4 regions of the Halomonas sp. B23F22_20 genome follow, and region 4 is predicted to be linked to each of the others. Evidence: predicted binding sites of a transcription regulator. Region 4 holds the regulator's gene; each other region holds the start of a gene.
What was found. Region 4 encodes PhoB, which activates phosphate uptake and scavenging genes when phosphate is short. Its sites were predicted from a motif close to TGTCATANNNNTGTCANA; they were not measured.

Region 1: ACGTN6_RS10230 (alkaline phosphatase) is a predicted target of PhoB. The motif match lies at 4,206-4,223, and genes of this name have one in related genera.
Region 2: ACGTN6_RS05095 (DUF6482 family protein) is a predicted target of PhoB. The motif match lies at 2,271-2,288, and genes of this name have one in related genera.
Region 3: olsF (bifunctional ornithine lipid synthase OlsF) is a predicted target of PhoB. The motif match lies at 5,575-5,592, and genes of this name have one in related genera.

Annotation. Positions count from the first base shown of each region.
Region 1 is NZ_JBIEKH010000010.1:102,400-109,798, forward strand. Features, by position in the region: gene ACGTN6_RS10210 (SMP-30/gluconolactonase/LRE family protein) at 166-1,185, opposite strand; gene ACGTN6_RS10215 (lipocalin family protein) at 1,309-1,890, opposite strand; gene ACGTN6_RS10220 (class I SAM-dependent methyltransferase) at 1,985-2,848, shown strand; gene wrbA (NAD(P)H:quinone oxidoreductase) at 2,951-3,547, shown strand; gene ACGTN6_RS10230 (alkaline phosphatase) at 4,386-5,975, shown strand; gene ACGTN6_RS10235 (tartrate dehydrogenase) at 6,098-7,222, opposite strand; gene ACGTN6_RS10240 (LysR family transcriptional regulator) at 7,326-7,399, shown strand, end outside.
Region 2 is NZ_JBIEKH010000005.1:72,750-80,148, reverse strand. Features, by position in the region: gene hemH (ferrochelatase) at 1-86, opposite strand, end outside; gene ACGTN6_RS05100 (cryptochrome/photolyase family protein) at 206-1,792, shown strand; gene ACGTN6_RS05095 (DUF6482 family protein) at 1,915-2,217, opposite strand; gene ACGTN6_RS05090 (hypothetical protein) at 2,346-2,639, opposite strand; gene dnaB (replicative DNA helicase) at 2,706-4,094, opposite strand; gene rplI (50S ribosomal protein L9) at 4,400-4,846, opposite strand; gene ACGTN6_RS05075 (hypothetical protein) at 4,862-5,713, opposite strand; gene rpsR (30S ribosomal protein S18) at 5,726-5,953, opposite strand; gene rpsF (30S ribosomal protein S6) at 5,986-6,360, opposite strand; gene rlmB (23S rRNA (guanosine(2251)-2'-O)-methyltransferase RlmB) at 6,619-7,399, opposite strand, start outside.
Region 3 is NZ_JBIEKH010000020.1:14,276-21,674, forward strand. Features, by position in the region: gene csrA (carbon storage regulator CsrA) at 176-379, shown strand; tRNA gene ACGTN6_RS16020 (tRNA-Ser) at 466-558, shown strand; tRNA gene ACGTN6_RS16025 (tRNA-Arg) at 581-657, shown strand; tRNA gene ACGTN6_RS16030 (tRNA-Arg) at 727-803, shown strand; gene ACGTN6_RS16035 (tRNA dihydrouridine synthase) at 955-1,911, opposite strand; gene ACGTN6_RS16040 (OadG family protein) at 2,077-2,328, shown strand; gene oadA (sodium-extruding oxaloacetate decarboxylase subunit alpha) at 2,388-4,178, shown strand; gene ACGTN6_RS16050 (sodium ion-translocating decarboxylase subunit beta) at 4,193-5,515, shown strand; gene olsF (bifunctional ornithine lipid synthase OlsF) at 5,652-7,399, shown strand, end outside; gene ACGTN6_RS16060 (IMPACT family protein) at 7,380-7,399, opposite strand, start outside.
Region 4 is NZ_JBIEKH010000004.1:62,688-70,086, reverse strand. Features, by position in the region: gene ACGTN6_RS03885 (chorismate--pyruvate lyase family protein) at 1-349, shown strand, start outside; gene ubiA (4-hydroxybenzoate octaprenyltransferase) at 576-1,469, shown strand; gene phoB (phosphate regulon transcriptional regulator PhoB) at 1,555-2,244, shown strand; gene phoR (phosphate regulon sensor histidine kinase PhoR) at 2,246-3,592, shown strand; gene cysZ (sulfate transporter CysZ) at 3,678-4,427, opposite strand; gene phoU (phosphate signaling complex protein PhoU) at 4,512-5,237, opposite strand; gene pstB (phosphate ABC transporter ATP-binding protein PstB) at 5,262-6,074, opposite strand; gene pstA (phosphate ABC transporter permease PstA) at 6,104-7,399, opposite strand, start outside.

The sequences.
Region 1 (7,399 bases), on a different contig from region 4:
TACCTTCGGCCCTGCCCGGGGCCGGCTCAAGGGAACCTGTCGATTTAATGAAAATGGCCGGTGCGTGTGTGAAAAGCCGAAAGGAAACGCCGCCGCTCGGCCATATGGGCCGAGCGGCGCGGGTCGACGCGTCGCGATCGCGCGCCGGAGTGGGGCGTTCTGCGATCAGACGCCGCGGGCCCCGGTGTAAAGGGTGTAGATGGAGCGGCTGGCGGTCATCAGCAGCCGATTGCGGCCCTCGCCGGTGAAGCACACGTTGGCGCACACCTCGGGTAGCAGGATGCGGCCGATGCGCTCGCCCTCGGCGGTGAAGATGCTGACGCCGTCCTTGCCCTCGCCGCCCGAGGTGCCAACCCAGAGGTTGCCGTCCTCGTCCACGGCCATACCGTCGTAGCCTTCGTCCTGGCCTTCCACCAGGCGAGTGCCCTCCGAGACCTGCTTGCCGTCCTCCGAGAGCTTGAAACGGAAGATGGCAGGGGGCTGATCGGGATAGTGAGACGGCGCAGTGTCGGTGACGTAGAGCGTGCGCCGATCGGGGCTCAGGGCGATGCCGTTCGGCTTGTAGGGCGTAGTGGTCAGGCGCAGCGGCTCGTCCATGGTGTCGTCGACGTAATAGACCGCCGGCTCGATTTCCAGCTCGCGGCGATGGCCCTCGTAATCCACGTGGGCGCCGTAGCCGGGGTCGGTGAAGATGATCCCACCGCCGGGCAGGGTAACCAGGTCGTTGGGCGCGTTGAGGCGCTTGTTCTGCCAGCCGTCGGCCAGCACGCTCACGCTGCCGTCCCACTCGTAGCGTACTACCCTGGCGGGCGAGTGCTCGCAGGCGATCAGGCGTCCTCGGTCGTCGAAGGCGTTGCCGTTGGAGTGGCCGACCTCGTGGCGCATTACGCTGACCGTGTTGCTGGCTTCGTCCCAGCGCATCTGGCGGGCGCGGGGAATGTCGCTGAACACCGCGTAGCGACCCACGGCGTTCCAGGCCGGTCCCTCGAGCCAGAGTCCGCCGCTCCATACTCGCTGCAGCGGCGAGTTGAACAGCATGTAGCGCTCGAAGCGCTCGTCGAGCACTTGCCAGCAGTCGTTGGGATAGCGCGCTGGCGCCTCGGCGCCAGCGAACAGTGAAGGCGAGCTCGCCACGGCGGTCAGGGCGGCGGTCCCAGCCAGGAATTGACGGCGTCCTATCGTCATATGTCACCTCATGTGAATGCACGTTTGTTGTTCGGGAGTGCGTGCATGAGGATGACGTGAACCATGCGTATGTGTAACTACGACATACGTATGTTGTACATTCTTTCGTGTCTCTGGGGTTGCTCAGCGCTCGCTCGGTGCGTCGAGTGGCTCCGCCGAGCCGTTGCGACGCCAGGGCGTGCAGGCGTCGCCCTGTTCCACCTCGATCAGCTCGTCGACTGGGAAGTCCAGCGCCGCGGCGCGGTCGACCAGCGCGCGGTAGGTGTCCGGAGCGAGTTCGGGGCGGCGCGAGAGGATCCACAGATAGTCGCGGTCCGGGCCTGACACTAGCGCCCAGTCATAGTCGTCGGCCAGTACCAGCACGTTGTAGCCAGCATAGAAGGGACCGAAGAAGCTGACCTTGAGGCGACCGAGGCGCGGATCGTCGAGTGGATAGGCCCGGCCCTCGGCGACATCGACCTCGCCGGCGTCCAGGTCGACGCCGCGATTGATCACCCGGATGCCGCCGTCGTCGCGTCGGGCGTAGTCGGCGGTGACGCAGTCCAGGCCCTCCTCGAAGGAATGATCCAGTCGCGCGATCTCGTACCAGCGGCCCAGATAACGCTCGGCATCGAAGTCATCGACGGCTCGGGTGCCCTCGGGAATGCCGGTACAGGCGGACAGGCCCAGGGCGAGCAGGGCCAGGGGAAGCAGGGTGCGTGGCATCGTGACCTCCGTGTCGGGACGACCATGGCAGGATAGGGCGGCGGCCGCAAAGCCGCTAGGCTGGAACGCCTGGATATTCAGGGAGATCCCCGTAATGGATAGCATGCCGCATCTCGATGGCCACTACGATGCCCTCGCCCGGCAAGATGGCGAGCCGCTGACGGCCCGACTGCGGGCGGCGTTCCGGGCCGCTGGCCGGGACCCGGAGCGGCTTTCGCCGGACGAGGTCGCCGGCATCGACCAGCTTCACCTGGGCGGACGCCGGGCCAGTCGCGACCTGGCACGGCGCGGTGCTCTCGCCGCCGGACAGCGACTGCTGGACGTCGGCTGCGGCACCGGAGGCGCCAGCCGGCTGCTGGCCCACGAGTGTGGTGTCGAGGCGCTCGGAGTGGACATCACCGCGGCCTTCGTCGCGGTGGCCGAGTGGTTGAGCCAGGCCACCGGGCTGGCGGATCGGACACGCTTCCTGTGTGCGGACGCCGCTCGGCTGCCGCTGCTGACGGCGAGCGTGGATGTGGTCTGGTGCCAGCATGCCCTGATGAACATGCCCGATCCGGCGACGGTGCTCGCCGAGTGGCGTCGCCTGCTGGTGCCTGGGGGGCGCGTGCTGCTCCATGAGGTGGTCGCCGGGGACAACCCGGCGCCGCTCTCGCTGCCGGTGCCGTGGGCTCGGGAGGTCACGCATAGTCACCTGATCCGCCGGGAGGTCCTCGAGGCCGCGCTTGCCGAGGCGGGGTTCGTCGCCCACGAGGTGGACGACGTCAGCGCCTCGGCGCTGGCCTGGCGGCGTCGGCAGGTGGAAGGACAGGGGAAGGGCAAAGAACGCTCAGCATCGGCGCCCTTGCCGGGCCCGGCGCTGATCTTCGGCGATGATTTCGCGGCCATGGGACGCAACTTGCTCGATAACCTGTCGGACGATCGGGTGCGGATCATCGCCGGCGCCTGGGCACGTGCCTGACCGTTCGATGGGATCGCATGCCGGCGTCGAAAGGCTTCGCCTGTGCCCGGCGCGACGGCGGCTAGACTGAATCTCGTCATCCATCGACAGGAGGCGGGATTCATGACCAAGGTACTGGTGCTCTATCACTCCATGTACGGCCATATCGACACCCTAGCCCGAGCCGTTGCCGAAGGCGCCGGCCGGGTGGCCGGCGTCGAGGTCGACATCAAGCGCGTGCCCGAGACCATGGACGCGGCGGCCTTCACCAAGGCGGGCGGTCAGACCTTCGACACCTCGGAGGCGAGCCCTCAGGAGCTGGCCGACTACGACGCGGTGATCTTCGGCACGCCGACCCGCTTCGGCAACATGTCGGGCCAGATGCGCACCTTCCTCGACCAGACCGGTGGCCTGTGGGCCAAGGGCGCGCTGCGCGGCAAGGTGGCCAGCGTCTTCACCTCCACAGGTACCGGCGGCGGCAACGAGTCGACCATCCTCACCGCCTGGACCACCCTGGCCCACCACGGAATGGTAATCGTGCCGATCGGCTACGGGCTCGAGGCTCAGTTCGACATCTCCGAGGTCAAAGGCGGCTCGCCCTACGGCGCCGCGACCATTGCCGGCGGTGACGGCTCGCGCCAGCCCAGCGATACGGAGCTCGAGCTGGCGCGCTTCCAGGGCGAGCACGTGGCCGGAATAGCGGCGAAGCTGGTTGCTTGAACCGCCGTCTGCCTTCGCCTCGGGGTAGGCCGGCGAGCGGGAGAACTCTTACGTCCAGAATACTCCAGCCATTACTGTCTTGGCCGCTACATGCCCGGGAGCCGCTGTAGTAGAAGGAGTCCTCCCGGGTGCCACACGGGGTATGTCGGTCGGTGGAGAGTCGGTCGTAGGAGAACCCTTCGGCATCCTGCCGGCTCCACTACGCAGGCGTCATTCCAGTACGCTTGTCCTCGGCGTGGCCGTGCGAGGATAACGTCGGTCACCGGCGCCGAGATCGGCGACCCTATCGGGTACGAGTCACGCTGATGCACCACCGCTACCTATAACCGGTCGCCTGAATGCGCTATTTGCGTGGTCCTGTCATGGTGTTCGCTTCAGATGTCGAAGTTTCATGCATGCGCACAGACTCGGTAGCCCGTGGTCGCATAGAAGTCGATGAAGAAGCTTGTATGTTTTATACAAAATTCGAATGAGGACTCGGGAGAGTCACGGTCCTGATCCAAGCGAACCCCGTTCCGGTCGGGGTGCAAGAAACCTTGAGCCACGCGCCGGGTTCATGCTCAAGCCGTCCCGGTACGGTTCTTGCGTCTCTGTCGGTGCTGCCGGCAATAACGCCAGGGAATGGATTCGTCCGCTAAAGTCTCATCAATATGGTTGTTGTCATATATCTGAAATAATGCATGCTACTCAATGGCACTAGATGGTGGAGACACCGTCATCCCCAAGGTGCTGACATCGATGAAAGACGGACTTTGAGACTGCCTAGTCGAGTAGGCAAGAGGGTGCGCCGTGCACCCAGAAAATATAGTAACAAGAAGGAATAACAATGACATACTGCATGAAGCAAACACCGGCAGTAGGCGCGCTGTGCGGTAGCATATTGCTGGCGGGTATAGCGGCACCGGCTAGTGCTGCCGAGATCAAGAACGTGATTCTGATGATCGGGGACGGTATGGGGCCACAGCAGGTCGGTATGCTGGAGACCTATGCGAATCAGGCTCCCGATTCCATCTATGGCGGCAAGTCGACGGCGTTCTATCAATTGGCCAAGGAGGGTGTTGTCGGCTTTTCTTTGACTCACCCAGGGGATGCCGTCGTGGTGGACTCCGCTTGTTCCGCCACTCAGTTGGCAACGGGGGTCTTTTCCGGAAGCGAGGTGATCGGTATCGATGCCGAGGGCAATCCGGTCGAGACGGTGCTCGAGCTGGCCCAGTCCCAGGGCAAGTCAACCGGTCTGGTCTCGGATACTCGCCTGACCCATGCCACACCCGCCGCCTTCGCCGCTCATCAACCCCATCGCTCGCTTGAGAACGCCATCGCTGAGGACATGCTCGAGGTGGGGCCTGATGTGATGCTCTCGGGCGGGCTCCGCCACTGGGTACCGCAATCGGTGAATGATGGCGATCAGGCTAGAAACGAGGTCTTCGATCTGATGGGGGGAGCCTTCGACCCGGTTTCCAAGCGCGAGGATGAGCGTAACCTGCTCGACGAAGCCGCCGAACAGGGCTATGGTCTGGCTTTCAGTCGCACGCAGCTCGACGACCACCATGACGGGAAGCTATTGGGCCTTTTTGCCAATTCCGGCATGGCCGATGGTATCGCCTATCGTGACAGCAAGGATGATCCCGGGCGTCAGCAGCCGACCTTGAGCGAGATGACTCAGGCCGCCCTGAACGTGCTCGAGCAGGATGACGATGGCTTCTTCCTGATGGTCGAGGGAGGGCAGATCGACTGGGCGGGCCATACCAACGATGCCGGTACCATGCTCAACGAGATGGTTAAGTTCGAGGAGGCGATTCAGGGCGTCTATGATTGGGCGAAAGGACGCGATGACACCGTAATTCTGGTTACCGCGGATCATGAAACCGGCGCGTTCGGATTCAGCTACTCCTCGGCCAACTTGCCAGAGCCGCAGGCGAAGCCGGGCCCTGCCTTCGCGGAGCAGGATTATGCTCCCAACTTCAACTTTGGCGATTTCTCGATCCTCGATTCGCTCTATCAGCAGAAGGCCAGCTTTTCGACGCTGCTGCGCGACTTCGGGGCGCTCGATGAGGGGGAGCAGACCCCCGCGCGTCTGATGGAAATGGTCAATGCCAACAGCGATTTTCAGATCGATGAGGAACAGGCGGTGGCTGTCCTGGCCGACAAGCCGAATCCCTATCATGTGGCGGGTCATAGCTATCTCGATGCCAAGGAGGTCCCGGCCGTTCAGGATTTCGACGCCTTCTATCCCTATAACGACCGTGGTGATGTGCTGGGGCGTGTCCTGGGGACCGCACAGAACATCGTCTGGGGCACTGGCACCCATACCCATACCCCTGTGAACGTTTTTGCCTGGGGACCGGCCGAGATGATCCTGCCGGTGTCTTCGATTCAGCATCACTCTGAGGTTGGCCAGTACCTCAAGTCCCTGGTCAATACCAACTAAACGCCAGTTGCAATGCGCGGTCCTCCTGACAGGAGGGCCGCTTCCTGTTTCGATGGCCATCGCCGATGCAGCGGCAGGCGACGCCTGATCTCTTCTCTCTTCGTAAACACCAGGACCGATTTTCAGGTCCGAAGTGACTCGAATTTTCCCTGATGGCTTGTGTGTTCCGTGGCACAGGCCTCGATACGTTCAGCAATGGCGCGGCCCAGGCCCTCGGTGGTACCGCGGCCCTTGAGGTCCGGCGTGAGCGTCTTGGCATCGCCCTCGGCGAGCACCGCCTCGATGGCGGCGAGGATGGCCGCGCCCGCCTCGCGGTGCCCCAGGTGCTCGAGCATCATGGCACCGGACCAGATCTGGCCGATGGGGTTGGCGATGCCGCGTCCGGCGATGTCCGGGGCGCTGCCGTGGACCGGCTCGAACAGGCTCGGGAAAGTGCCCTCGGGGTTGATGTTGGCCGAGGGGGCCACGCCGATGGTGCCGGTACAGGCCGGGCCCAGGTCGGAGAGGATGTCGCCGAACAGGTTGCTGGCCACCACCACGTCGAACCAGTCCGGGTGGAGCACGAAGTTGGCGGTCAGGATGTCGATATGGAACTTGTCGACCTCGACCTGCGGGTAGCGCTCGCCCATGGCCGCCACGCGCTTGTCCCACCAGGGCATGGTGATGGCGATGCCGTTGGACTTGGTCGCCGAGGTGAGCTTCTTCCGGGGGCGGCTCTGGGCCAGGTCGAAGGCGTACTTCAGCACCCGGTCGACCCCGGTGCGAGTCATCACCGTTTCCTGAATCACCACTTCACGCTCGGTGCCCTCGAACATGGTGCCGCCGACGCTGGAGTACTCGCCCTCGGTGTTCTCGCGCACCACGTAGAAGTCGATATCGCCCGGCTTGCGGCCGGCCAGCGGGCTCTCGATGCCCGGCAGCAGGCGGCAGGGTCGCAGATTGACGTACTGGTCGAACTCGCGGCGGAACTTGAGTAGCGAGCCCCACAGCGAGACATGGTCCGGGACCTTCTCCGGCCAACCGATGGCGCCGTAGTAGATCGCATCGAAGGCGACCAGGGTCTGGTGCCAGTCGTCGGGCAGCATCTGGCCATATTCGAGGTAGTAGTCGCAGCTGGCGAAGTCGAAGGGCTCGAAGGAGAGGTCGAGGCCGAAGCGGCGGGCGGCGGCCTCCAGGGCGCGCAGGCCCTCGGGCATGACTTCCTTGCCGATGCCGTCACCGGCGAGCACGGCGATACGCTGGGTCATGGGGAATCCTCGGTGCGGAATGTGGCATTCAGTCTACGCCTGCACATCGACGAGATAATCGGGGTAATATTCAAGCAATTATTGAACATAAGTGGAGAGTACGGTGACGCCCCTCGACGACCTGGCCTTCTTCCAGCGCCTGGCCCGGGCCGGCAGCCTGACCGCTACCGCCCGGGA
Region 2 (7,399 bases), on a different contig from region 4:
GCAGGGTGCCCCCGCGGGGCATGGCTAAGCCGGCCCTCGCCCGGGACGACCAGTGCGGAATCGGAGGAGTGCTTGAAGACTGCCATGACGCGCTTTCCCTGTGATCGGCTTGAATCGGATGATCCAGCCCCTAGCCTACCATTGCGGGCAAGCACGCGGAATATAGTTATACTATCAACAATATTTGTATAGCTTTTGGTGAAACATGTCGCGTCCCCTGATCCTGGTGCTCGGCGACCAGCTCAGCCACAGTCTGTCGAGCCTGCGCGATGCCCCTCATGGGGCCGTCGTCGCCCTGTGCGAGGTGGCCGAAGAAGGCCGCTACGTACCCCATCACCCGCAGAAGATCGCGCTGATCCTCGCCGCCATGCGCCATTTCGCCGGGGAGCTCCGAGCCAAGGGCTGGCGGGTCCATTACAGTGCCCTGGATGCGCCCGACAATGTCCAGACGCTGATCGGTGAGACCGAACGCCTCGCCGCACTCTACGGCTGCGATGAGATTCGTGTCACACGTCCCGGAGAGTGGCGGCTGTGGCAGGCGATGCAAGAGCGTCGTGACGCCGCGCGGCCCTGGCGCCTCGTGGAGGACGATCGCTTCTACGTCACGCCGGACGCGTTCGCCGACTGGGCCAGGGGGCGCAGCACGCTGCGCTTGGAGGGCTTCTACCGCGAGATGCGCCGCCGCACCGGCCTGCTGATGGAGGGGAACGCACCTCTTGGAGGCCGCTGGAACTTCGACCACGACAACCGCGAGCCGCTGCCCGAGCATCTCGAGGTGCCGGAGCCACCACGTCACCGGCGGGATGCCATCACCCGTGAAGTGCTAGCCCTGGTCGCCGAGCATTTCGGCGACCATTTCGGCGCTCTCGAGGGGTTCCATTGGCCGGTGACACGCCGTCAGTCGCTGGTCGACCTGCGCCACTTCATCGCCAACCTGCTGCCCCACTTCGGCCGCTATCAGGACGCCATCAGCGACGGCCAGCCCTTCCTGTTCCACTCGCGCCTTTCTGCCGCCCTGAATCTGGGGCTCCTCACCCCCCAAGAGGTATGCGCCGCCGTGGAAGCGGCTTATCAGGACGGCAAGTCACCGCTGAACGCGGCGGAGGGGTTCATTCGCCAGATCCTCGGCTGGAGAGAGTATGTACGCGGCCTCTACTGGACGCGCATGCCAGCCTACAAGCGCGCCAATTACCTCGGTGGGTACCGCGACCTGCCCGATTTCTACTGGACCGGTGACACGGATCTGCGCTGCTTGAAACGGGCCATCGAGATGACCCGCGACAACGCCTACGCCCATCACATCCAACGGCTGATGGTGACCGGTAATTTTGCGCTGCTGTGCGACGTGGCCCCCGCGGCGCTGTGCGACTGGTACCTGGCGGTCTATGCCGACGCCTGCGAATGGGTGGAACTGCCCAATACTCTGGGCATGGTACTGCACGGCGATGGGGGCTTGATGGGCTCCAAGCCCTACTGTGCCTCAGGCAAGTACCTCAACCGCATGTCGGATCACTGTCATCACTGCCGCTATGACCCCAAGCAATCCACCGGCGATAAAGCCTGCCCGCTCAACAGCCTTTATTGGCGCTTCATCGAGCGCCACACAGGCCACCTGGCCGATAATCCGCGCATGAAACCTATCCTTGGCAACCTGGCTCGCATGTCCGACGCCCGGCGAACGGCGCTACGTGAACAAGCCGAGGCCTTCCTCGACACACTCGACACCGAACCGGCCTACGGCCGGGGCGCGCACAGCGCAGGCTACGGCTCAGGGGCCGCAGAGAGCCATTGATGCAGGCGGCGGAGTCACGGTCCGCCGATAGAGAGGAAAACAGGGGAGAAATGGTCGCCGATGCGACCGGGAAGGCGGACACGGCCGCCGTGGGGATGTAGACGAAGTGGCTCGGGCGATACCTAGAAGACCAGCGGCATACGCGAGGCCAGAGGGTCACGATAGTGGGTGTCGCGGCCGATCACCTCATCATGCGGCACCTGCTGGACCAGATAGGCGCGATGAATGCCGGCCCGCTTGAGTTCCATGTAGACGTCGTCGAGAGCGCGGAACAGCATCGGCTTGCCGCTGCGAGTCAGCATGTGGCGGCGCCCTTCCACGTCCTCGAGTTCGACCTGGTAGCAATGGCTGCCGGCATGGCCGATCACGCGGATCTCGAAGTTGTCGTGCTGGGCCACGAAGGCCTTGAGGTCATTGAAGTCCATGGGTCCCTCCATCTGGGATCACTGGGTGGATCGGGCACAGCCTGACGCCGCCCGATGACACTCGGATGACCGATCCGTGTCGACCCTATGACCGATGAAGGGGCCCGAGGGTTCCTTGCGTTCGAGACCTACTGGTAATCGGAGGGATCGATCGCCTTGCCCAAGGAGTTTCGATCGACCCATTTTCCGGCCTTGGTTTCCTTGTAGCGGAACACCACGCGATCACCGATCGCCACCGGCAACTCGGCGTCCTCGGTCTGATAGCTGTAGCTCTCGCCATCTACCACCAGTTGGTAGCGATAGAGGTCCGGCATGCCCAGCCACTCCTTGAACGGACCTTCCCGCTCTGCGGACTGCAACTCGCCGCGCGCCTCGAGTTTCGGGGTGCGCCGCCGATTACCGCGCCGAAATCCGCCTGCCATGGTGCTCCTCCAGTGTGCTGTTCAGGGGGGTGGGATTATACGGTGCCGACCGCCTCGCTCAAGGGGTCACTCGCCGAAGGCCTCGCCGTAGCTGTCCGGAGCCAGATCTTCGAAGCGGGTGTACTTGCCGATGAAGGCCATGTGCACCGTGCCGATAGGGCCGTTACGCTGCTTGCCGATGATGAATTCGGCCAGCCCCTGATTATCGGGGTTATCCGGATTGTAGACCTCGTCACGATAGACGAATCCGATCAGGTCGGCGTCCTGCTCGATGGCCCCGGATTCCCGCAGGTCCGACATCACTGGGCGCTTGTTGGGCCGCTGCTCGAGGGAGCGGTTGAGCTGCGACAGCGCCACCACCGGACAGCCGAACTCCTTGGCCAGGCCCTTCAGGGAGCGCGAGATCTCCGAGATCTCACCGGTGCGGTTCTCGGAGAAACCGGGGATCTGCATCAGCTGCAGGTAGTCGATCATGATCAGCGCCAGGTTGCCGTGCTCGCGCACGACCCGGCGGATACGCGAGCGCATCTCGTTGGGCGACAGCGCCGCGGTGTCGTCGATGAACAGCTGCTTGTCCTTGAGCAGGTTGACCGCCGAGGTCAGTCGCGGCCAGTCCTCGTCCTCGAGCTGGCCGGTCCGCACCCGGGTCTGGTCGATGCGCCCCAGCGACGAGAGCATGCGCAGCATGATCGACTCGCCGGGCATCTCCATGGAGAACACCATCACCGGCTTGTCGCTCGAGATCACTGCATGCTCCACCAGGTTCATGGCGAACGTCGTCTTGCCCATGGAGGGACGCCCGGCGACGATCACCAGATCGGAGGGCTGAAGGCCAGAGGTCATGTCATCCAGATCGCGGAAGCCGGTCGATAGCCCGGTCATCTCACCCTGCATGTTGAACATCTCGTCGATGCGATCCACCGCCTTGGCCAGCAGGTCGCTCATGCCGACGGGCCCGCCCTCCTTGGGGCGCTCCTCGCTGATCTGGAACACCAGTCGCTCGGCCTCGTTGACCAGCTCGTCGGCGGGCCGCCCCTGGGGTGCGAAGGCGCTCTCGGCGACCTGGTTGGCGGCATGGATCAGCTTGCGCAGCGTGGCCCGCTCGCGAACGATGTCGGCGTAGGCGCGAATGTTGCTCGCCGACGGCGTGTTGCGGGCCAGCTCGGCCAGAGTCGCCAGGCCGCCGACGGTTTCCAGCTGATCGCGGCCCTCGAGCGCCTCGGAGAGGGTCACCACATCCAACGGCTGGGCCTGTTCGGCCAGCGCGGTCATGACGTTGAAGATCAGCCGGTGTTCGTAGCGATAGAAGTCGCCCGCCACCAGGCGGTCGGCCACGCTGTCCCAAGCCTGGTTGTCGAGCATCAGCCCACCGAGCACCGATTGCTCGGCCTCCAGCGAATGCGGCGGCACCTTCAGCGCCGCGGTCTCCTGGTCGAGCTCGAGGGGTTCGTTCATGGTGACAGGCACCTCCGCTATTAACCTGGCCATCAAAGACGATCGTCCTGATCTCTTCGATCATTACCCACGCCACGCCGGCAAGAAGGTGTGAATCTGCTGGCATGGCACGGGCTCGCGACGGCCGGATGGCCGTCGGCGACACGTCCCTGTACCGCCATCAACGGGCACCCATGCTGGCAGGGGCAAGGATGGACCGGCACATTCTACCCGAAGGTAGCGCCAGGCCTAAGCCCGGAAGACAGGGCAGCAAAAAGGGGCGCGAGGATTTCTCCTCGCGCCCCTGACAGCTGATGGGCTCGGGCTTATTCGGCCACGACCACCACACGTACGGTCGCGTCGACTTCGGCGTGCAGATGCAGCGCGATGTCGTACTCGCCGGTCTGGCGAATCGGACCTTCCGGCATGCGGACTTCGCTCTTGGCCACTTCGATACCGGCAGAGGAAATCGCGTCGGCCAGGTCACGCGGACCAATGGAACCGAACAGCTTGCCCTCGTCACCGGCCTTGGCGACCAGCGACAGCTCGATGTCGTTGAGCTGTTCGGCGCGAGCCTCGGCCTCGGCCTTGCGCTCGGCGGCCTCGGCCTCGAGCTCGGAGCGCTGGGCCTCGAAGGCCTCGATGTTGTCCTTGGTGGCCGGCACGGCGAGACCGTAGGGCACCAGGTAGTTGCGGCCATAACCGGGCTTGACGGTGACCTGGTCACCCAGACCGCCCAGCTTGCCAATCTTGTCGAGCAGAATGACTTCCATCTCGTAAACCTCTTGTCAGTCGCTGCGGCCGAGCCGTGCGCGAAAATCCGCGAACGAGTCGATCAGGGCCGCAAACAGCACGATGAGAATCATGGGCCAGGTGGTGATCAGCAACACATAGAAGGCGATCAGCCACAGCCCGTTCATTCCCTTCAATCCGATGACACCATGTACCAGCGCGATGCCAGCCACCAGCAGCGGCACCCAGAGCATCAGGCCCAGGCCGGGCAACACCAGCACCGCCCCGATGGCGAGAATCGCCATCAGCACCAGCAACTCGCGCGGCGCCAGGCGCAGGGCGTGGAATTCCTCGCGGAAGCCGCCCGGGTTATATAGCCCCGCCTGCCAGCTTCTGGCCAAGGCCAGGCAGGCCACTGCCGCCAGCAGCACCACCAGTCCGGTGACGCCGCCGATCAGCAGTTCGGCGAGCCGTTCGGTCGCGAGCCCCTGTCGCGAGAACTCGTCGAGCATCGAGGCGATCTCGGGCGAGCTCTGGCGGAGCTGTTCCAGCAGCGGGCCGGCCCCGCCCGGGGGCAGAAAGATCCCCAACTGGATCATCGCCGCCCCGGCAAGAGCGCCGACGATCAACGTCTCGCTCCAGCGCAGCCGGGCGCGCAGCACCACCGCCATCAGCGTGACCAGCAGGATGCAGGCCAAGGGGATGACGTCGCCTCGAGTCCACCACCATCCCGCCGGCACGGCGGCGGCGACGATCACCGGCAGCGCCGGCGACAGGCCGCGACGCAGGGCGACCAGGCCGGCGATGGCGGCCCCCAGCCAGAACAGCCAGGGCACCAGGGTGGCGGCGGCCGCCCCGATGACCGACTGGGGCGTGCCGCGCATCATCCAGCGGGCAACGGGCAGCATCACGCCAGCGTCTTACTGGTGGCTATCGGTGTAGGGCAGCAGTGCCAGATAGCGTGACCGCTTGATGGCGGTGGACAGCTGGCGCTGGTAACGGGCCTTGGTCCCGGTGATGCGGCTGGGAACGATCTTGCCGGTCTCGGTGATGTAGGCCTTGAGGGTGTCCAGATCCTTGTAATCGATCTGCTTCACGCCCTCGGCGGTGAAACGGCAGAACTTACGGCGACGGAAAAAACGTGCCATGGGGAAGACTCCTTAGACGTGCGATGTGTGGCTTAGGCGGACTGGGCGGGACGTGACGGCTTTTCGTCACGACGGGCGCGCTTGTCTTCCGCCGGCTTCATCATCGGCGAAGCCTCGGTGATGGCTTCCTTGCAGCGCACAACCAGGCTGCGGATGATGGCGTCGTTGAAGCGGAAGATGTTCTCGATTTCCTCGAGGGTCTCGCCGCGGCACTCAACGTTCATCAGCACGTAGTGAGCCTTGTGGATCTTGTTGATCGGGTAAGCCAGGTGACGGCGACCCCAATCCTCGAGACGATGCACGGTACCGCCGTTCTCGGTGACGACGCTGGTGTAGCGCTCGACCATCGCCGGGACCTGCTCGCTCTGGTCCGGGTGGACCATGAAGACGATTTCGTAGTGACGCATGGATTCTCCTTGCGGTTTGACAGCTTCCAGTGGAGACAACGTACCGCGCCCCAGGGGAAGCAAGGAGGTGATTATCGAAATACACGGCGCCCGTTCGTCAGACAAACGGGCGCCAGTATTCTAAAGAGTGAACGCCAGGTGCGCAAGCTGGAAGACAGCATGAACCCCGCCATCATGGGGTCAAGGATTGTCTTCAAGCTTCCGGCTCAAGCCCGCGAAGCGGGCGTTCTTCCAGGTGCGAAGCACCGCTCTTTAAGCTTATGGCTTCAAGCTTCGTTGCCGGACCACCTCGAACAGGCCGATGCCGGTGGCCACCGAGACGTTGAGGCTAGAAACGCTACCGGCCATGGGCAGCTTCACCAGCTGGTCGCAGGCCTCGCGAGTCAGCCGCCGCATGCCCTTGCCTTCGGCCCCCATCACCAGGGCGGTGGCGGCGGCAAAGTCCGCATCATACAGGCACGTCTCGGCCTCGCCGGCGGTGCCGGTGACCCACACGCCGAGCTCCTTGAGCTTGCCGAGGGCGCGTGCCAGGTTGGTCACCTGATAGACCGGCACGCTCTCGGCGGCGCCGCAGGCCACCTTACGCACAGTGGCGTTAAGCGGCGCCGACCTGTCCTTGGGCACTAGCACGCCATGGGCTCCGGCGGCATCGGCGCTACGCAGGCAGGCGCCGAAATTGTGGACGTCGGTGATACCATCCAGCACCAGCAGCAGCGGCGCTTCGGCGTTCGACCAGCCCTGCAGCCGATGCCACAGGGAGGCTTCGGCCTCGAAGGCCAGCGGAGGGCAGAAGGCAACGACCCCTTGGTGGGCGGCGCCTTGGGCGAGCCGGTCCAGGTCGTCGCGGGGGTGCGATATCACCCGGGCGCCCCGCGCCTGCGCCCGCTCCACCAGCTCGGAAAGGCGACCAGCGGCCTCCCCCTCCTGCAGCCAGAGCTCGCGGGGCGTCTCGCCCCGCGCGAGCAGCGCCTGTACGGCGTGCACCCCGTAGACCGCCTCGAGCCCGCCCGGCACCTTGGGCCCTCGGCGCGGCGCCGAC
Region 3 (7,399 bases), on a different contig from region 4:
TCAGCTTCTACGCTTGTAGGGAGGTCCATGGCTGCGCCGTGTGGCGGGCTTCCTTTCAACGAGCCCATGGAGTGTCATGGTCGACGCCAGTCGTCGGGGCCGGTGCCCATTCCCGGGCGCCGGCCTTGGCGTAGACGAGCATCCCGCAGTCAGAAGTCTGAGAAGGAGATCAGTCATGCTCATTCTGACCCGCCGAGTCGGCGAAACCCTGATGATCGGTGATGACATCACCGTTACCGTTCTGGGCGTCAAGGGCAATCAGGTCCGTATCGGCGTCAACGCTCCCAAGGACGTTGCCGTGCACCGCGAAGAAATCTATCAGCGCATCCAGCGCGAGAAGACCGACGCGGATGCCGACGACGGCGAAAGCGGAGCCTGAATCGCAATGTCCGTCGCCCGAGAAAAAATCCCGAAGGCGCTGGACATTGCCCTGCCAAATCGGTAGGATACGCACCTGTCGATGCGGGAGAGGTGGCCGAGTGGCTGAAGGCGCTCCCCTGCTAAGGGAGTAAGGGGTTTATAGCCTCTTCGAGGGTTCGAATCCCTCCCTCTCCGCCATCGTCAATGAAGTAGAAGGTCTGCGCCCGTAGCTCAGCTGGATAGAGTACCTGACTACGAATCAGGTGGTCGGAGGTTCGAATCCTCCCGGGCGCGCCATCTTCTTTGGGTGATGACTGCACGTCGTGTACGTATCATCCCCGTACGGTGAACTGTCGCCGTCTTCTAGCGCCCGTAGCTCAGCTGGATAGAGTACCTGACTACGAATCAGGTGGTCGGAGGTTCGAATCCTCCCGGGCGCGCCAGATATCGACCCGCTCTCCTCGTGAGAGCGGGTCTTCTGTTTTGTTATCCTCTTTACTCGCTAGCCGGAGCGGTCAAGCCCATAGAGGGCCCCGACTCCGCGATCGTTCGGGCGCCGTCGCATCGCGACGTGCGCCCTTTTTTTGTGTCGTCTCAGGCGAGCAGGGCGACGTCTCGGCGGGTGTCGGCGCACAGGCCGTCGAGAAAGGCGTCCAGCTCGGTGAGTCGGCGCAGGGCCTGGAAGCGCCGCGCCGCCTCGGCGTCTCGGCTGCGCATATGGTTCAACCATTGTTTAAGGAGCGAGACCACGATCTTGTCTGGAAGTATGTTACGCTGCAATGCAGCATAATCGGCCAGCACACGGGATCTCGTGTCCCAGGTGGTGGGCGGAAGGTGCTCTCCGGTGGCCTGCCAGTGGCGGATCCGGGGCGCCAGGGCGGGATCCGCCAGGGCGCCGCGGCCCAGCATCACGTCGCAGCAGCCCGAGAGCGTGCGTGCCTTCCAGTAGTCCTCGAGCGACCAGATGTCGCCGTTGGCGATCACTGGGATCGACAGCCGGGCGCGGATGCGTCCGATCCACTCCCAGTGGGCCGGAGGGCGATAGCCTTCACGGCGGGTGCGACCGTGGACCACCAGCTGGCGGGCGCCGCCGTCTTCGGCGGCCTGGGCGCAGGCCAGCGCCAGGCGCCTGTCGTCGAAGCCCAGTCGGACCTTGGCGGTCACCGGGATGGTGTCGCCCACGGCGTCGTGCACGGCGGCCACGGCGGCGCGCACTCGCCGGGGATCGCGCAGCATGGAGGCGCCTCCATCGTGGCGATTGACCAGCTTGGCCGGGCAGCCGAAGTTGAGGTCCAGGCTGGTGGCGCCCAGGCGCAGGGCCTGACGGGCATTGGCCGCCAGCGCCGCGGGATCCGAGCCCAGCAGCTGCAGGTGCACCGGCGCCCCGGCAGGCGTGACGGGGCGCGCCTCGGTGAGTTCGGGGCAGTGCCGATGGAAGACCCGCGGCGGCAGCCGGGTGTCGACGACCCGCACGAACTCGGTGACCGTCCAGTCGAAGCCTGGCGTGCGGGTCAGCAGGTCGCGGGTAATGGCGTCGATCACCCCTTCCATGGGGGCTAGGCCGATTCGCCCCGGATGTAGTAAATTAACAACGTCGACTTCCACCATGGCATCATCGCGATTCTTGGGAAGTGTGGCAGCTTATATCATCGTCATCGCGACGCAACTCGTCCTCCAGGCGGACGAGTCGCCAGGATGCCAGCGAGGAGATACCACATGCAGGATACGCAGCTTTTCAATGAGGGCTTCGCCCTGATGGGCCTCGGCATGGGGTTCGTATTCGTCTTTCTGACCGTGCTGGTCATCGTCACCACTCTGATGTCGAAGCTCATCGGTCGGGTCTTCCCCGAGCCCTCGGCCGATCCCGCTCCGGCGGCGTCTGCGCCGGCCCACGCGGTCCGCGACGATGAGCTGATGGCCGTGCTCGGGGCGGCGATCCATCGCTATCGCCGCGAGCACCGCCGCTGAGCCAGTCACCGGCACGCCTGCTTTCCCCCTGATCCCTGAATAACGATAAAGGACTCACCATGAACGATACTGCCCGCCCGCTCGGCATCACCGACGTGGTGTTGCGCGACGCTCACCAGTCCCTGTTCGCCACCCGGCTGCGCCTGGACGACATGCTGCCGATCGCCGAGAAGCTCGATCGGATCGGCTTCTGGTCGCTGGAATCCTGGGGCGGGGCCACCTTCGACGCCTGTATCCGCTACTTGGGCGAGGACCCCTGGGAGCGGATACGGGCGTTGAAGGCGGCCATGCCCAATACCCGCCAGCAGATGCTGCTGCGTGCCCAGAACCTGCTCGGCTATCGCCACTATGCCGACGACGTGGTCGACCGCTTCGTCGAGCGCGCCCGGACCAACGGCGTCGACGTCTTCCGCGTGTTCGACGCCATGAACGATCCGCGTAACCTGGAGCGCGCCCTGCAGGCCGTGCGCCGGGTCGAGGGCCATGCCCAGGGCACGCTCTCCTACACGGTGAGCCCGGTGCATACCCTGGACGGCTGGGTCGAGCTTGGCCGCCAGATCGCCGACATGGGCGCCGACTCCCTGGCGATCAAGGACATGGCTGGCCTGCTCACGCCTTACACGGCCTTTGAGCTGGTCAGCCGGCTGAAGGACACGCTGGACATTCCCATCCACATGCAGAGCCATGCCACCACCGGCATGTCCACCGCCACCGCGCTCAAGGCCGCCGAGGCCGGCATCGACAACGTCGACACCGCCATCTCCTCGATGTCGATGACCTACGGCCACAGCCCCACCGAATCTTTGGTGGCCATCCTTCAAGGCACCGAACGCGACACTGGGCTCGACCTCGAGGCGCTGGAGGACATCGCCGCCTACTTCCGCGAGGTGCGCAAGAAATACGCCGCCTTCGAGGGCTCGCTCAAGGGCATCGACTCGCGCATCCTGGTGGCCCAGGTGCCGGGCGGCATGCTCACCAACATGGAGAACCAGCTCAAGGAGCAGGGCGCCGGCGACCGCCTCGACGAAGTGCTGGTGGAGATCCCGCGGGTGCGCGAGGACCTCGGCTACATCCCGCTGGTCACGCCGACCTCGCAGATCGTCGGCACCCAGGCGGTGATGAACGTGATGATGGGCGAACGCTACCAGTCGATCTCCAAGGAGGTCCAGGCGCTGCTCAAGGGCGAGTACGGCGCCGCGCCGACGGCCTACAACACCGAACTCCAGGCCCGCGTGCTGGAGGGCGGCGAGCCGATCACCTGCCGGCCCGCCGACAATCTCGCCCCGGAGATGGACCGGTTGTCCGCCGAGCTCCGCGAGAAGGCCCGGGCCGAGGGCATTCGCCTGGCCGAGGGCGAGCGCGAGATCGACGATGTCCTGACCTATGCGCTGTTCCCGCAGATCGGTCTGAAGTTCCTCAAGCATCGCGACGACCCTGAAGCCTTCGAGCCGGCGCCCCAGGCCCCGGACGCCCAGGCCCCCGCCCCGGTAGCGCCAGCCGGCGGCCCGGAGACCTATACCGTCACCGTCAACGGCAAGGCCTACGTGGTCGAGGTCGCCGAGGGTGGCGAGATCGAGCGTGTCCAGGAGCAGGGCAGTGCCGCCGCTTCAGCGGCGCCTGCGGCGCCGGCCGAATCCTCGGGCGATACCATTAGCGCGCCGCTCGCCGGCAACATCTTCAAAGTCTGCGTCAAGCCCGGTGACCGGGTGGTCGAGGGCGACGTGGTGATCATCCTCGAGGCCATGAAGATGGAGACCGAGGTGCGCGCGGCGAGCTCCGGCACCGTCTCGTCGGTCAAGGTCGGCGAAGGTGACAGCGTGGCCGTAGGCGACGCCCTGATCGTGCTCTGAGGACGTTGCCCATGATCGACAAGATTCTGACCCTGTGGACCGGCTCGGGACTCTACAACCTGAGCCCCGGCCAGGCGGTGATGCTGGCGGTGGGCCTGCTGCTGCTGTGGCTGGCCATTGCCAAGAAGTTCGAGCCGCTGCTGCTGGTGCCGATCGGCTTCGGCGGCATCCTGGCCAACATTCCCGAGGCCGGGCTGGCGCTGTCGGCTGCCGAGCAGGCCGCTCACCTGGCCGGCGCGGAGATGCTTCGGTCGCTGGCGGCCGCCCTGCAACTGGACCTGGCGCCCGGCGCCGGGGTCGAGGCCTGGCGCCATGCCGTCGGCGAGGCGCTGCACGGTGACACCGCCCCGGAACTGATCCGCGCCGCCAATGACGTCGCGCTGGGCGCCGGCTTCGCTCACGGCATGCTGTACCAGTTCTACAGCGTGGCCATCGCCTCGGGCATCGCGCCGCTGGTGATCTTCATGGGCGTGGGGGCGATGACCGACTTCGGCCCGCTGCTGGCTAACCCGCGGACCCTGTTCCTGGGCGCCGCCGCCCAGTTCGGCATCTTCGCCACCCTGCTCGGGGCGGTGGGCATGACCACGCTTGGCTGGATGGACTTCTCGCTCAACCAGGCCGCCGCCATCGGCATCATCGGCGGGGCCGATGGCCCCACCTCGATCTACGTGTCGAGCATCCTGGCGCCGGAGCTGCTGGGGGCCATTGCCGTGGCGTCCTACTCCTACATGGCGCTGGTACCGCTTATCCAGCCGCCGATCATGCGCGCCCTGACCACGCAGCGCGAGCGCGGGATCGCCATGACCCAGCTGCGCCCGGTGTCCAAGCGCGAGAAGATCGTCTTCCCGATCAGCCTGCTGATCCTGGTGGTGCTGTTCCTGCCGGACGCCGCGCCGCTGCTGGGGATGTTCTGCTTCGGCAATCTGATGCGCGAGTGCGGCGTGGTGGAACGGCTCTCCGACACCGCCCAGCATGCGCTGATCAATACCGTGACCATCTTCCTCGGGCTCTCGGTGGGCTCCAAGCTGATGGCCGATCGCTTCCTGGCCGTGGAAACCCTGGGGATCCTGGCGCTGGGCATGGTGGCCTTCGCCATCGGCACCGCCTGCGGGATCCTGATGGCCAAGCTGCTCAACGCCGTGAGCAAGATGCCGATCAACCCGCTGATCGGCTCCGCCGGGGTCTCGGCGGTGCCCATGGCGGCACGGGTGTCGAACAAGGTGGGGCTGGAGTCCAATCCCCATAACTTCCTCTTGATGCATGCCATGGGGCCCAACGTGGCCGGGGTGATCGGCTCGGCGGTGGCCGCCGGGGTGATGATCAAGTACCTGGGCTGAGCCGGCCTCGCCCTGTCACGCGCAACGGCGCCCTTCGGGGCGCCGTTCGTCTTTGTGGCCGCCATCTTCCTGTCACCTGCCGTCCCTAGCCTGAGCGCATCGGCGCCCCCGGGGCGTCTGGCGAGGAGAAGGCGGCATGATCGATATCGAGCGGGCCCTTTGTGACAAGGCCCCAAGGTTGGCGGCTCGGCCGCCGTGGCTGTTCGGGCCGCTGGTGGCGGGGCTGCGCCACCTGGTGCACGAGCGCGAGATCAATGATTTCCTGGAACGCCACGGCGAACTCGGCTGGTGCGAGTTCATCGATCGGGTGTTCGAGCATCTCGATGTCGGCTATACCCTGTCGTCGAGGGATCGCGAGCAGATTCCCGATACCGGACGTGTGGTCGTGGTCGCCAACCACCCGCTTGGGGCGCTGGACGGCCTGGCGCTGCTGCGCATGGTGGCCGAGGTGCGCCCGGACGTGAGTATCCTGGCCAACGACCTGCTGCTCCAGCTGGCGCCGCTGTCGGAGGTGCTGCTGCCGGTGGATAACCTGTCACGGCGCGGGCTGCGCCGCAGCCTCTCGCAGATGGTCGAGGCCCTTGAGGCGGAGCGGGCGGTGATCGTCTTTCCTGCCGGAGAGGTGTCCCGTGCTAGCCCGGCCGGGGTGCGCGACGGCAAGTGGCACTCCGGCTTCCTGCATGCCGCGCGGCGCACCAATGCGCCCTTGCTGCCGGTCCACGTCCGCGGGCGCAACTCCCCGCGCTTCTATGCCCTGACCTCGCTGCGCAGTGAATTGGGGCCGCTGCTGTTGCCCAGCGAGATGTTTCGCCAGCGTGGTCGGCACATCGCCTTGCGGGTCGGCGGGCCGATCCCGCTGGCGCGCTTCGACCGCGGAGACCTGGCCAATTCGGTCAAGCTCAAGCTGCTGCGCAAGCACGTCTACCGGCTGGGACGCGGGCGTCGCGGCGTGTTCGTCGGCGAGACCGGCATCGCGCGGCCAGAGCCGCGCCAACGCCTGCGTGAGGAGCTACGCGAGGCGGAGTCTCTGGGCGAAACCGCCGACGGTAAGCGTATCCTGCTGTTCGACAGCCGTCCGGACTCGGCGGTGATGCGTGAGATCGGCCGGCTGCGTGAAGTCGCCTTCCGCCGTGTCGGCGAGGGTAGCGGGGGCAAGCGCGATCTGGACGCGTTCGACGACTATTATCGCCACCTTGTGCTGTGGGACGACCGCGACCTGGAAATCGCCGGCGCCTATCGCCTCGGCGAGGTGGGGCGGATCCTCGATCGGCACGGCGTGACCGGGCTCTACGGCGCCACGATCTTTCACCTCGAGCAGGCGCCCTGGGAGGACTGGCGGCACGGGCTCGAACTGGGACGCAGCTTCGTCCAGCCGCGCTACTGGGGGCGGCGTAGTCTGGATTACCTGTGGGTCGGGCTGGGCGCCTACCTGCGCCGCCATCCCGAGGTGCGCTGGCTGTTCGGGCCGGTTACGCTGCCCAATCACCTGCCGCCGCTGGCCAAGGAGCTGCTGGTCAGCTACTACCGCCACTACCACGGGGACGCCGAGAGCCAAGTGCGGCCGCGCACGCCCTGGCGGATCTCCCGGGCGGGGCAGTTGGAGGCGGAGCGGTTGTTCCATGGTGACGATGCGCGGGAGGATTTCCAGCGCCTGCGACACGGCCTGCAGGCGCTGGGCGCTAGCGTGCCGGCCCTGTACAAGCAGTACGTGGAAGTCACCGAACCCGGTGGCACGCGCTTCCTGGCTTTCGGCGTGGACACCGCCTTCGGCTACTGCACCGATGGCCTGGTGGCGGTAGACCTGGCTAGGCTGAAGCCCGAGAAGCGGGCTCGCTATCTAGGTGCGTCGTCGGCGGCGGCCGGGTCAGGCGGCGTCGGAGTCGA
Region 4 (7,399 bases):
CGAAGCCTTGGCACTGCGGATATCGCCCAGCCGACAAGTCTGGCTACGTGAGGTGGCGCTGTGTCTCGACGACCGCCCCTGGGTGGTCGCCCGCTCGGTGGCCCCGCTGCGGAGCCTCCGCGGCCAGCGGCTCGAGCGCCTGGGCGAGCGTTCACTGGGGCACTGGCTGTTCCGCCAGCCAGGCCTGGAGCGAGGCCCCATCGAGGTCAGCGCCGACCCGGCCCCCTTTCGAACATCGCCAGGCCCCTGGGGCCGCCGCTCGGTGCTGCGTCATGGCCACTTCGCGGTGCTGGTCCAGGAGTTCTTCCTCGACGACATGGCGGATGACCTGGCGCTTCCGGCACGGTAGGCTGCTCCAGGAGCCTGTCGGACTTAACGCTGATCTGCTACGAAGCCCGGGCTGTCGGCCACATTCATTCGATCTGATTCGTTGAATAGCGGGCTATTCGCTTCATCAGATCGATAAACTTGTCGCGAAATCCATGATTCTCGCGACGATCGATCAAATCCGACAGGCTCCCAGGCATCGACTGAAACCCGTGTCGTCCGACCCGACCCATCGAGAAGAGACCCGAATGGAACGTTCGCTGATGCGCCCCAGGGGGCTGGCCCGGCTGCCCGATTTCCTGCACCTGACCCGGCTCGACCGCCCCATCGGCACCTGGCTGCTGATGTGGCCGACACTATGGGCCCTCTGGGTGGCCGCCGAGGGGATTCCCGAGCGACGGCTGCTGCTGATCTTCGTCGCCGGCGTCTATCTGATGCGCGCCGCGGGCTGCGTGGTCAACGACTACGCCGACCGCCACTTCGACGGCCATGTCAAACGCACCAAGGACCGCCCCCTGGCCACCGGGCGCATCAGCGAGGGCGAAGCCAAGGCGCTGTTCGTGTCCCTGGTGCTGGCAGCCTTCGCGCTGGTGTGGTTCACCAACCCCTTCACCGTGATGCTCTCGGTGGGCGGCATCATCCTGGCCTTCGTCTACCCCTTCATGAAGCGCTATACCCACCTGCCCCAGGTGGTACTGGGGGCGGCCTTTTCATGGGCGATCCCCATGGCCTTTGGCGCGGTGCTCGGTCATCTGCCTCTCGAGGCGTGGCTGCTGTTCGCCGCCAACGTGCTGTGGACCGTGGCCTATGACACCGAGTACGCCATGGTCGACCGCGACGACGACTTGCGCATCGGCATAAAGTCCACCGCGGTGCTGTTCGGCCGCGCCGACAAGCTGATCATCGGCCTGCTGCAGCTGGCGACCCTCGCCCTGCTGGCCTGGGCCGGGCAGCGGCTCGAACTGGGCGGTTTCTTCTGGCTGGGGCTCGCCGCCATGGCGGCCACCTTCGTCCACCAGCAGCGACTGATCCGCCATCGAGAACGCGAGCGCTGCTTCCAGGCCTTCCTCAACAACCACTGGTCGGGACTGCTGCTATTCGCCGGTATCGCGCTCTCGCTATGGCCCGGTATGGGCGCCTGACAGACGACGGCTGTCACGGTATTGTCACAAGGACATGCTGTCATCGTCACCAACCTGTCATTGACCTTGACCATGAGGCCCCGGGATGACCGCCAAGACCGTACTGATCGTCGATGATGAGGCGCCGATCCGCGAAATGATCGCCGTGGCGCTGGAGATGGCCGACTATCGCGTCCTCGAGGCGGACAATGCCCAGGCCGCCCATGCCATCGTCGTCGACCACCAACCCGACCTGGTGCTGCTGGACTGGATGATGCCCGGCACCAGCGGTATCGAGCTCGCCCGCCGGCTCAAGCGCGAGGAGAGCACCGCCGAGCTTCCGATCATCATGCTCACCGCCAAGGGCGAGGAGGACAACAAGATCCAGGGGCTGGAATCGGGAGCCGACGACTACATCACCAAGCCTTTCTCCCCGCGGGAGCTGGTGGCCCGCCTGAAGGCGGTGCTGCGCCGGGCCACTCCGCGAGGCGTCGAGGAGCCGGTGGAAGTCGAGGGGCTGATGCTCGACCCGGTGAGCCACCGCGTCAGCATCGACGGCCATTCCCTGGAGATCGGCCCCACCGAGTATCGGCTGCTGCAGTTCTTCATGACCCATCAGGAACGCGCCTACACCCGCGGCCAGTTGCTCGACCAGGTATGGGGCGGCAACGTCTACGTCGAGGAGCGCACGGTGGACGTACATATTCGCCGCCTGCGCAAGGCCCTGGGCGAACCGCACCAGCAGCTGATCCAGACCGTGCGCGGTACCGGCTACCGCTTCTCCACCAAGGGCTGACGTGGGCCGGCTGTGGCGACGCGAACTGTGGCGGCTGGGGGCCCTGGTGGCCGCCGGCGCCCTGGTCGGCTGGCCCTTCGCCCTGATCGGCGTCGGCATCGCCGTGGGGCTGGGCCTGTATCTTTTCTATCATCTGCGCCAGCTGCACGCCCTGCAGGAATGGCTGACCCACCATCCCCATGACGAGCCCCCTGCAGCATCCGGACTGTGGGGCGAACTGTTCGACAGGCTATACCGCTACCAGAAAGGCCAGCGCATCACCCAGCGGCGCCTGCGCGATACCCTGCGGCGCATCCAGGAGTCTTCCGAGGCCATGCGCGACAGCGTGGTGATGCTCGACCGCCACGGCGACATGGAGTGGTGGAACAGCGCCGCCGAGCGCATGCTGGGCCTGCAACCGGCTCACGACCGAGGCCAGCACATCACCAACCTGCTGCGCGACCCGCGCTTCGTCGACTACTTCCACGCCCGGGCCTACCGCGAGCCGCTGACGCTGTCGTCGCCGATCGACGAGAACATGATCCTGCAGTTTCAGATCACCCTGTACGGCGACGACGAGCGGCTACTGATGGCCCGCGACATCACCCGCCTTCACCGACTCGAGCAGATGCGCCGCGACTTCGTGGCCAACGTCTCCCACGAGCTGCGCACCCCGCTCACCGTGCTGGCAGGCTACCTCGAGACTTACGGCGACATGGCCGAGCTGCTGCCCGATCGGCTCGCCCGGGGCATCGGACAGATGCAGAGCCAGACCCAGCGCATGCAGAACCTGGTCAACGACCTGCTGCTGCTGTCGCGCCTGGAGAATGACCGGGGCGGCCAGGACGACGTTCGTCTCGACCCGGCCAGCCTGCTCGAGGCAGTGCGCCGCGACGCCGAGGTGCTGTCCGACGGTCGGCACCGGTTCGAGGTCGAGGTCGAGGAGCCCCGCGGCTTGCTCGGCTCAGAGAAGGAACTGCACAGCGCCGTTTCCAACCTGGCCTTCAACGCCGTGCGCTACGCCGGCGAGGACAGCCGCATCGTACTACGCTGGCGCCCCTGGCAGGGCGGCGCCTGCCTGGAGGTGGAAGACGACGGCGAAGGCATCGATCCGCTGCACATCCCGCGGCTGACCGAGCGTTTCTACCGCGTCGACAAGGGCCGCAGCACCGCCACCGGCGGCACCGGCCTGGGGCTGGCGATCGTCAAGCATGTGCTGCTGCGACACGGCGCCCGACTGGAGATCGACTCGCGTCTCGGCGAGGGCGCGACCTTCCGCTGCATCTTCCCCGCCGAGCGCCTGACCGCAGCCACTGCTGCGGGGGAGGAGTCGACTTTGGGCCTGCCCCGATCCGGCAACGCTCGCTGATTCGGCGCTCGCTTCCGCGCAACTATCCACAACCCAAAGCGCACGACGGCTGTGGATAAGCCGAGGCCACACCGCCCTCCAGCCTTCACCGTACCGGCGGCGTCGCCTTGCCGGCACTTGGCGCCAGCGCACGATAGTGGCTGTCCCACATCAGCACCGCCCCGGCCACCGCGCCGGGCAGCAGGAACAGGTTGGCCAGCGGCAGCCAGGTGATCAGCATCACCCAAGCGCCGTAGGTGAGCGTCGGCCAGCGCCGCGCCGCGAGCCGGCGGCGCATGTCGGTGAAGGTCACCTTATTGTTGTCCATCGGGTAGTCGAGGTAGGTGACCGCCACCATCCACGCCGAGAACAGCAGCCACAGCAGCGGGGCGGCCAGGTTGAGCAGCGGAATCCAGCCGATCACGAACAGCACCAGCATACGCGGCAGGATATAGCCCAGCTTGACCAGCTCGCGGCCCAGGGCATCGACGCCGGTGCGCACCAAGCCGCGATCGTCCAGCGGCGGCCGCCCGGTGACCTCGCCCTCTACCTTCTCGGCCAGCAAGCCATAGAAGGGCGCGGCGATCAGCTGTGTCACCAGGGTGAAGCTGAAGAACACCATCAGCCCCAGGCTGAACACGAACAGCGGCCAGATCAGCCACGATAGCCAGTCGAGCCAGCTCGGCACCATGGCCATCCAGCCGTCCAGCCAGCCGCCGAAGTGGGTCAGCACATAGCTCAGCATGGCCGCGTAGACCACCAGGTTGGCCAGGATCGGCAGAAACACGTAGCGGCGCAGGCCAGGAGTGTAGACCAGGCGGGTCCCCCGGGACAGCGCCGTGAAGGCATCCAGCATCGGTGTCATTTCCTCCATACACGACGACGTCGGCCGTCGCCAGGGGCGACGGCCGACTCATGGACAGCGCCGGACGACCGGGGTTCAGCGGTCGCCGTGCACCTCGTCGCCGAGATCATCCGGATCCGTGTGGCGGATGTCGAGCCCCTTGACCAGATAGATCACGTATTCGGCCAGGTTGTTGGCGTGATCGCCGACGCGTTCCAGGGCGCGCAGGATCCACATGATCCCGAGCACCGGCGAGATCGAGCGGGCGTCCTCCATCATGAAGGTCATCAGCGAGCGCATCGCAGACTGGTACTCGCTGTCGACCTGGTCGTCCTCCTGGACCACCTGGAGCGCCAGCTCGGTATCGAAGCGGGCGAAGGAGGTCAGGGCGTCGCGCACCATCTTACGCACGTGTTCGCTGATGATGCGCACCTCGACGAAGCCGCGGCTGCCGTTGTGGCTCTCGACCAGCTCCAGGGCATTGCGGGCGATCTTGCTGGCCTCGTCGCCGATGCGCTCCAGGTCGGAGGCGGCACGAATGACCGCCAGCACCAGGCGCAGGTCGGAGGCGGCGGGCTGGCGGCGCGCCAGTACTCGGGTGCACTCATCGTCGATCTTGATCTGCATGTCGTTGACGGCACGATCATTGTCGACCACCCGCTCGGCCAGGGCAGAATCACCGTCGAGCAGCGAGCGGACCGCGTCCTGCACCTGCTTCTCGACCAGGCCGCCCATGGCCATCAGGTGGGTCTTGAGCTCTTCGAGCTCATGATTGAACTGCCGCGAGATATGCTGGCTGTGGATATCGCTGGTGATGTCCATGAGACTCTCCTGAGGGCGCTGGCGTCAGGCCATGCGTCCAGTGATGTAATTCTCTGTGCGCCTCAGGCGCGGATTGGTGAACAGGGTGTCGGTGGGGGCGTACTCCACCAGCTCGCCATCCTGCAAAAAAGCGGTGTAGTCCGAGACTCGCGCCGCCTGCTGCATGTTGTGGGTGACCAGCACCAGGGTCAGGCTCGATTTCAGGTTGCGGATCAGCTCCTCCACCTTGAGCGTCGAGATCGGGTCCAGGGCCGAGGCCGGCTCGTCGAGCAGCAATACCTCGGGCTCCACCGCCAGGGTGCGGGCAATCACCAGGCGCTGCTGCTGGCCGCCGGACAGCGACCAGGCCGAGGCCTGGAGCCGACCCTTCACCTCTTCCCAGAGGGCCGCCGAACGCAGCGACCACTCGACGATATCGTCGATGCGGCGCTTGCGTAGCCCGCCCTGCAGCCGTAGCCCGAAGGCTACGTTGTCGTAGATCGACATCGGGAAGGGGTTGGGCGCCTGGAACACCATTCCCACCCGACGGCGAAGCTCGGCCACCGCTACCTCGGGGGCATGGATGTCTTGCCCCTCGAGGCGAATCTCGCCTTCAAGGTGCACGTCCTCGTTGAGGTCGTGCAGCCGGTTGAGGGTGCGCAGCAGCGTCGACTTGCCGCATCCCGAGGGGCCAATGAAGGCGGTGACCCGATGACGCGGCACCCGCAAGCTCAGGTCGCGCAAGGCCGGCTTGTCACCATAGCGCAAGCCAAGTCCCGAGATTTCCAGGCAGGAGGCCTCGGACGTGAAATCGACGAAGGCTCCGCGTCGCGGAGCCGTGTCTCGCTTGACCGGCATCGCATACCCCTTACTGCCACGACGAGATCTCAGTGACGCGAGAGGCTGCCGTGGCGCGATCTCAGATGATGGCGCAGAAATATTGCAGTCAGGTTAAGCACCAGGATCACCAACACCAGCAGCAGCGCCGTGGCATAGACCAGCGGCATCGCCGCTTGCACGTCGTTGCCGTGGAAGGCGGCATCGAAGATGTGATAGCCCAGATGCATGAACTTCCTCTCAAGATGCAGGAAGGGAAACTCGCCGTCCACCGGCACCTGGGGGGCCAGCTTGGCTACCCCTACCAGCATCAGCGGTGCCACTTCGCCTGCGGCCCTGGCCACCGCCAGGATCATGCCGGTCAGCATTGCCGGGGCGGCCATGGGCAGCACCACTCGGCTCAGCATCTCCAGACGGGTCGCGCCCAGCGCCAGGGCCCCCTCTCGCTGTCGGTCGGGAATCCGCGCCAGGCCCTCCTCGGTGGCCACGATCACCACAGGCAGGGTCAGCAGCGCCAGGGTCAGCGAGGCCCACAGCAGGCCGCCGGTGCCGAAGGTCGGCGAAGGCAGCGAGTCCTCGAAGAACCACTGGTCCAGGTGGCCGCCGAGACCATAGACGAACACCCCCAGGCCGAACACCCCATAGACGATGGAGGGGACGCCGGCCAGGTTGCGTACCCCGATGCGCACCAGCCGGGTGAGGCGCCCCTGATGGGCCACCTCGTTGAGATAGACCGCCGCCAGCACGCCGAAGGGCGTGACCACCAGCGACATCAGCATCACCAGCAGGATGGTGCCGAAGATCGCCGGCCAGACGCCGCCCTCGGCATTGGCCGACCGTGGCCCTTCCGACAGGAAGCGCCACACGCCCTCACCCCAGGCAGCGAGCTTGGCAACGGGCCCCATGGCGTTGGGGCGAATTGCGCGCAGCACCTCCTCGACCGGCTGACGCAGGCGTCGGCCGTCGGCGCTCTCCAGCACCAGGGTGTCCCCCGCCATGGCCTCGCGCATGGCACGGATCCGCGCCTGGAGGTCCGCCAGGGCACGGGACGTCTCGGGGCGCTCACCCTCGGCTTCGATCCGCCGGGCCAGGGGCAGCAGCTCGTCCTCGCGTAGCCGCTCGATCTCCTCGCGCTGACGCTCGAAGACCGCCAGACGCGTCTGCAGGGCGTCCCAGGCAGCCGCCCCCTCGCGGCGTTCGCCCTCGGCAGGCAGCCAGGCGACCAGCCGACCGATGAAGGCGCCCCAGCGGCGGCGCTCCAGTACCACCAGATCGCGGGGCTGGGCCAGCGTTTCGATGTCCGCTACCGGCACCCAGGTCCAGATGGCGCCGTCCAGGCCACGATT